Sediminicoccus sp. KRV36: one gene and its partner. The protein of the gene in region 2 interacts with the protein of the main gene of each other region in a pairwise test. Links are inferred from orthologs where the notes say so. Each region holds a gene or a part of one and is shown on either strand. Other genes may lie near its edges.

Region 1 (3,530 bases), 270 kb from region 2 along the record:
CGCAGCCGGTGCGCTTGGCCACGGCCTCGGTTTCGGCGGCGACAAGCTCCGCGCGTTCCTCGATGGAAAACAGCGGCCCCTTGCCGATATTCATGGCGACACCGATCACCAGCCGGTCCACCAACCGCGCGGCCCGGCCGATGACATCAAGGTGCCCGTTGGTCACGGGGTCGAAGGTGCCGGGATAAAGGGCGACGCGCTCAACCATTGTCTTCGCCCTCCGCGGGCGCATCCTCGGCATCATCCTCGAGGACGGGGAAGCAGCTGGTCACGCGCTCCGCATCGTCCAGGCGTTGCAGCATGACGCCCTGGGATTGCCGCCCCGTTTGGCGCACCTGCTCGGCCTCGAAGCGGATGGCCTGGCCGCCATCGGTCATCAGCATGATGTGATCCCCCGCCTGCACGGTGAAGCTTGCCACCACGGCCGCGCCCGTTCGGCGACTGAGCGTGATGCCGTTGATGCCCTGCCCGCCACGCCCGGTGACGCGGTATTCGTAGGCGCTGCTGCGCTTGCCGAAGCCGCGATCCGTCACGGTGAGCAGGAATTGCTCCGCCGCTTCCAGCTCCGCCAGGCGCTCGGCGCTGAGCGTGATGTCCTGCGTGCCGGCCTCCTCGGCGTCATCAGCGATGGGGGCCTCACCCTCCTCGGCGCCTTCGCCGCGGCGCTTCTGCTTGAGATAGGCCGTGCGTTCCTCCACCGAGGCAACGACATGGCCGAGCACGGCGAGCGCGATCACCGCATCCCCCTTGCCCAGCCGGATGCCGCGCACCCCGGTCGAATCGCGGCCCGAAAAGACGCGCAACGTATCCGCATCCGCGACGAAGCGGATCGCCTTGCCCATGCGCGTTGCCAGCAGTACGTCATCGCCTTCGCGGCAGGTGGCCACGCCGATCAGCGAATCGCCCTCATCCAGCTTCATGGCGATGAGGCCGGAGGAGCGCACATTGCGGAAGTCAGAGAGCCGGTTGCGGCGCACATTGCCGTCACTGGTGGCGAAGACGAGGTGCAGATGCTCCCACAGGCTCTCATCCTGCGGCAGAGGCAGCACGGCCGTGACCGTCTCGTTCTCCTGCAGTTGCAGCACCTGGCGCAGGGAACGCCCCTTGCCGCCGGTGCCGCCCTCGGGCAGCTGCCAGACCTTCTCGCGGAAGGCGATGCCGCGGCTGGTGAAGAACAGCACCCATTGGTGCGTGTGGCCAACGAAGCTGCGCACCACCACATCATCGGCGCGCGTCGAGGCGGCACTGCGCCCGCGCCCACCGCGATGCTGCGAGCGGAACACATCGAGCGGCGTGCGCTTCACATAGCCATCGCGCGTCAGCGTCACGATCATCGAGGCCGGCGCGATCAGGCTCTCATCGTCAATATCGGCCGCGTAATCCACGATCCGCGTCAGCCGCGGCGAATGCAGCGTGGCGCGAACGGCGAGCAACTCCTCGGTCATCACCTCCATGCGGCGCGGGCGGCTGGAGAGGATTTCCAGCAGTTCCACGATGCGGGCACCGACTTCCTTGAGTTCCGCGTCGATCTTCTCGCGCTCAAGCCCGGTCAGGCGTTGCAGGCGCAGTTCCAGGATGCCGCGCGCCTGGGCTTCCGTCAGGCGCATGGTGCCTTCGGGCGAGAGCTCATTGCCCTCATCCTGCACCAGCGCCACCAGGGGGGCGACATCGGCCGCCGGCCAGTCCCGCGCCATCAGCGCCACGCGGGCCGAGGCCGCATCCGCACTCTCGCGGATCAGGCGGATCACCGCGTCGATATTGGCGACCGCGATGGCGAGGCCCACCAGGTTGTGCGCGCGTTCCCGCGCCTTCATGAGCCGATGGCGCGAGCGGCGGAGGATCACCTCCTCGCGGAAGGCGATGAAGGCCAGCAGCGCGTCACGGATGCCCATCTGCTGCGGGCGGCCGCCGTTGAGTGCCAGGAAATTCACCGGGAAGCTGATCTGCAGCGAGGTCATCCGGTAGAGCTGGTTCAGCACCACCTCCGCCACGGCTTCGCGCTTCAGCTCGATCACGATGCGCAGGCCCGAGCGGTCACTCTCATCGCGCAGGTCGGTGATGCCTTCGATCAGCTTGGAGCGCACCAGTTCGGCGATGCGCTCGATCAGGACCGACTTGTTCACCTGGTAGGGGATTTCGTTGACGATGATGGCCTGGCGCTGGCCCTTCATCTCCTCGATCACGCAATCGGCGCGCAGCGGGATGGAGCCGCGCCCCATCTCGAAGGCCGAGCGGATGCCGGCACGGCCGAGGATGATGCCACCCGTCGGGAAATCCGGGCCGGGGATGATGGCCATCAGCTCTTCGAGCGTCGTCTCTGGCTCGGCCACCAGCTTGAGCGTGGCGTCAATCACCTCGGTCGGGTTGTGCGGCGGGATGTTGGTCGCCATGCCGACGGCGATGCCGCCCGCGCCATTCACCAGCAAATTCGGGAAGGCGGCCGGCAGGACGCGCGGCTCATTGGCGCTTTCGTCGTAGTTCGGCGTGAAATCCACCGTGTCTTCGTCAATGCCCTCCAGCAGCGCGCCGGCGGCCTTGGCGAGGCGGACCTCGGTGTAGCGCATGGCCGCCGGCGGGTCGCCATCCATCGAGCCGAAATTGCCCTGGCCATCCACCAGCGGCACGCGCATCGAGAAGCCCTGCGCCATGCGCACCATGGCGTCATAGATCGCGCTGTCCCCGTGCGGATGATACTTGCCCATCACGTCACCCACCACGCGGGCCGATTTGCGGTGCGGCTTGTCCGGCGTGTAGCCGGCCTCATGCATGGCAAACAGGATGCGGCGATGCACCGGCTTCAGGCCATCGCGCACATCGGGCAGCGCGCGGCTGACGATGACGGACATCGCGTAGTCGAGGTAGGAGCGGCGCATCTCCTCTTCGAGGGCGATGGGGGCCACGTCCAGGGGCTTGGGGATTTCGTCGCTCAAAGAATCTTGGTCCTGGGTTTAAGGCCAGGGGCTCTGCCCCTGGACCCCGGCAGGAAACTTAGTTTCCTGCACCTTCAACAAATGGGGTGCAGGGGACTGGTCCCCTGCTGGGGGGCGAGGGGGGCAAAGCCCCTCGCAATCCCTCAGAAGGGAATATCATCATCCATATCCGGCTTCTTCCCCGAATCCCACCCCGCGCGCGGCGCGCCTGCCCGCGCCGGGGCCGAACTGCGCTCACCGCCGCCGCCGGAATAGCTGCGTTCCTCGCCCATATCGCCGCCACCCGAGGCGCGGCCGCCGACCAGCTGCAATTCGCCGCGGAACTGGCGGAGCACGATGCGCTTCGTCTTGCGCTCATTGCCGTCCTTGTCGGTGAAGCTCTGCGTCTCGATCTGGCCTTCGATGTAAACCTCGCTGCCCTTCTTCAGGTACTTCTCCGCGACGTCGCCCAGCCGGTCATTGTAGATTTCGACGTCATGCCACTCGGTGCGTTCCTGCTGATTGCCTTCGCGGTCCTTGTAGCGCTCCGAGGTCGCCAAGCCGAATTTCACGACCTTGCCGCCATTCTGGAAGTTCCGCACCTCGGGATCCTTGCCAAGG
Region 2 (3,428 bases):
GCCTCGGCGATGCTGTCGTCGCCATGGGGGAAATAGGCGCAGGTATAGACCATCTCGGGGTCGAGAAAGAGCGCGTAGAATTCGTTCGAGAGGTCGTAATGGAACTGGATCAGCGAGGTGTCGTCGCGTCCCGCCTCGAAGCGCGCGGTCTGCGCGCCCGCATAGGCGTGGCTCGCGCCCTCAAGCTTGCGGTCGGGCGTGCCGGGTCCGAACAGAAAAGGCAGGAGAGCGCGGATCGCCGCGAATGTGTTGATCTGCTTCAGCAGGCCGCGTGTGCGGCGCGTACCGATGCGGTCCGCGAAGGCCAGCAGGCTGCCGCCTTCCAGGTCAATCCTGCCCTCGGCCATCAAATCGAACAGCGTGGCCGCGCGCGGCTTGCGCAGCAATTTCGTGATGGCGGCCGGGTCGTTGATCGCCAGTGCGAGGTCGCCACTCCAGCGCGGCCCCAGTGGCACCGCTTCGCCATCCCAAAGCCGCACCGCGAGGTCGAGCTCAAGCTTGCTGCCGAGATCGGTGATCACGCGCCGCAATGCCGCGATCCGGGAATCAGGCGGGGTCATCACACGTCCAGATTCGCAACCTTGAGGGCATTGCCCACGATGAAGTCGCGGCGCGGCTCCACCACATCGCCCATCAGCGTGGAGAAGACGCTCTCCGCATCCTCGGCATCATTCACCCGCACCTGAAGCAAGGTGCGGATGGCGGGGTCCAGCGTGGTCTTCCAGAGCTGATCCGGGTTCATCTCGCCCAGGCCCTTGAAGCGCTGGAAGGAGAGGCCGCGCCGGCCCTGCGCCAGGATGCGGTCAAACGCGGCGAGTGGCCCGCGCACCGCGGCCTCATTGCCGTCAAAGGCCAGCTTGGCGCCGGCTTCGAATTCGTCGCGCAGCTTCGCCCGCCGCTCATCCAGCCAGCGGGCCTCGGTGCTGCGCAGCGCCGCGGCCGAGAGCGTGTGCCGTTCGGCCACGCCACGCACCATGCGGTGCATGTGGATGCCCGCCTCATCCACGCTGGCCTTCCAGCCGCGCTCGGAAGGGGGCGCCATGGCATCGAGGCGCGCCACGAAATCCTGCGCCCCTTCCAGTGCGCGCTGCATGTCGGGCGTGAGGATGCCCGCCATGGCCGCCTGCTCCACGATCTCCACCGGAACACCGGCAGCGAGGCGGCGAATGCGCGAGGTGGTCTGCCGCAGACTTTCCACCACCTCGGCCAGCTCGGCCTCCACGGCGACGCGGCCATCGGCCAGCGTGATCTTCGCGTTGCTGGTCGCCTTCTCGATCAGGTAATCCTCCAGCGCGCGGTCATCCTTGAGGTAGCGCTCATCGCTGCCGCGCTTGGCCCGGTAGAGCGGCGGCTGGGCGATGTAGAGATGCCCGCGCTCGATCAATTCAGGCATCTGCCGGAAGAAGAAGGTCAGCAGCAGGGTGCGGATGTGGCTGCCATCCACATCGGCATCCGTCATGATGATGATCTTGTGGTAGCGCAGCTTGTCGGCCGAAAATCCGCCCCGTGCCGGCTCGCCCGTGCCGATGCCGGTGCCGAGGGCCGTGATCAGCGTGCCGATTTCGGCACTGGCCAGCATCTTGTCCATGCGGGCACGCTCGACATTCAGGATCTTGCCCTTGAGCGGCAGGATGGCCTGGTTGGCGCGGTTGCGCCCCTGCTTGGCGGAGCCACCGGCGCTGTCACCCTCGACGATGAAGATCTCGCTCTTGGCGGGGTCCTTTTCCTGGCAATCGGCCAGCTTGCCGGGGAGCGTCGAGATATCCAGCGCGTTCTTGCGCCCCACCTTCTCGCGCGCCAATTGCGCCGCCTTGCGCGCCACGGCACTCAGCACGACCTGGTCGAGGACGAGCTTCGCCTCCTTCGGATGCGTCTCGAACCAATGGGAGAGCGCATCGGCCACAGCCATGTGCACCACCGGCTGCACCTCGGAGGATACGAGCTTGTCCTTGGTCTGCGAGCTGAATTTCGGATCCGGCACCTTGACCGAGAGCACGCAGGTCAGCCCCTCGCGCATGTCATCGCCGACGAGTTCGATCTTTTCCTTCTTCGCCAGATCCTCGGCGTATTTGGAGACGATGCGCGTCAGCGCCTGGCGGAAGCCCGCCTGGTGCGAGCCGCCATCGCGCTGCGGGATGTTGTTGGTGAAGCAGAGCATCACCTCACGCGGCGAGGAGGTCCACCACATCGCGAGCTCGACGCGAATGCCCTCGCCTTCCTTGGCGATGACGCTGATGGGCGGCTTGAAGATCGGGTCCTTGCCCTTGTCCAGCCACTCGACGAAGGCGACGAGGCCGCCATCGAATTTGAACTCGGCGGTTTGCGCCGGCACATGGCGGTCATCGCGGATGGTGATGGCGAGGCCCGAATTGAGGAAGGCCAGTTCGCGCAGCCGGCGCTCCAGGATGTGGAAATCATACTCCACCTGGGTGAAGGTGCCGGCCGAGGGCTTGAACGTCACCTGCGTGCCCTGGTGATGCGGGCTTGGCCCCACGATCATCAGCGGCTGCACCGTGTCGCCATGCTCGAAGCGGATGAAATGCTCGACCCCACCGCGCCAGATGCGCACTTCCATCCATTCGCTGAGCGCGTTCACCACGGCGGCACCCACGCCGTGCAAGCCGCCCGAGACCTTGTAGGAATTCTGGTTGAACTTGCCGCCCGCATGCAGCCGCGTGAGCACAACCTCGGCCGCCGAGACGCCTTCCTCGGCGTGGATATCCACGGGGATGCCACGCCCGTCATCGGTCACGGTCACGCTGCCATCGCCGTTCAGCACGACATCCACGCGGCTGGCGTAGCCGGCCTGGGCTTCATCCACGGAATTATCAATGATCTCGAAGGCCATGTGGTGCAGGCCCGAGCCGTCATCGGTGTCGCCGATATACATGCCGGGGCGCTTGCGCACCGCTTCCAGGCCACGCAGCACAGTGATCGAGGCGCCGGTATAATCGGCATCGGAGACCTGGTTCAGGGGGTCGTCACCGCTGGGGGAATCGCTGCTCATCGGGAATCGGAAAACCTTCGGAAAGACCTGGGCTTTATGCCAGTTTTACGCGCCCAGGGACAGGGGTGCCGGATGCGCACCGCCAGGGGTGATTCGCCAGTGCTCGGCCTGGTCTGCAACAGGCGTGAAAACCCCGGCATCCGTGCCCGTCAGGAAGCTTTGCGCGGGCAGTGCTGCCAGCGCGTCAAAGAGGGCCGCGCGGCGCTCCTCATCCAGATGCGCCGCCACCTCATCCAGCAGCAGCAGGGGGGCGAAGCCGCGCGCGGCCGCGATCAGGCCCGCATGGGCCAGCACGGTGGAGATCAGCAGCGCCTTCTGCTCGCCCGTGGAGCACAGCCCGGCCGGCATGGCCTTGGCCGCGTGGGTGAACAGCAGGTCCGCGCGGTGCGGGCCGCCCAGCGTCGCACCTGCTGCCGCATCG

Evidence for each region.
Region 1: the proteins of gyrB (region 2) and gyrA interact in binary tests that used the Escherichia coli proteins (3 or more experiments, as listed by UniProt). The link is inferred for Sediminicoccus sp. KRV36 from one-to-one orthologs.

What each region holds. Positions count from the first base shown.
Region 1 is NZ_CP085081.1:3,608,380-3,611,909, forward strand. The notes cover bases 1-3,217. They hold gyrA (DNA gyrase subunit A), read right to left. Parts: upstream 2,874-3,217; coding sequence 201-2,873; downstream 1-200. Other genes in these bases: coaD (pantetheine-phosphate adenylyltransferase), read right to left, coding at 1-208; ssb (single-stranded DNA-binding protein), read right to left, coding at 3,074-3,217. Outside these bases: more of ssb, read right to left, coding at 3,218-3,530. UniProt on the Escherichia coli protein: A type II topoisomerase that negatively supercoils closed circular double-stranded (ds) DNA in an ATP-dependent manner to maintain chromosomes in an underwound state.
Region 2 is NZ_CP085081.1:3,873,336-3,876,763, forward strand. What follows is about bases 284-3,398. They hold gyrB (DNA topoisomerase (ATP-hydrolyzing) subunit B), read right to left. Parts: upstream 3,008-3,398; coding sequence 560-3,007; downstream 284-559. Other genes in these bases: LHU95_RS18320 (cyclopropane-fatty-acyl-phospholipid synthase family protein), read right to left, coding at 284-560; recF (DNA replication/repair protein RecF), read right to left, coding at 3,053-3,398. Also shown: more of LHU95_RS18320, read right to left, coding at 1-283; more of recF, read right to left, coding at 3,399-3,428. UniProt on the Escherichia coli protein: DNA gyrase negatively supercoils closed circular double-stranded DNA in an ATP-dependent manner to maintain chromosomes in an underwound state.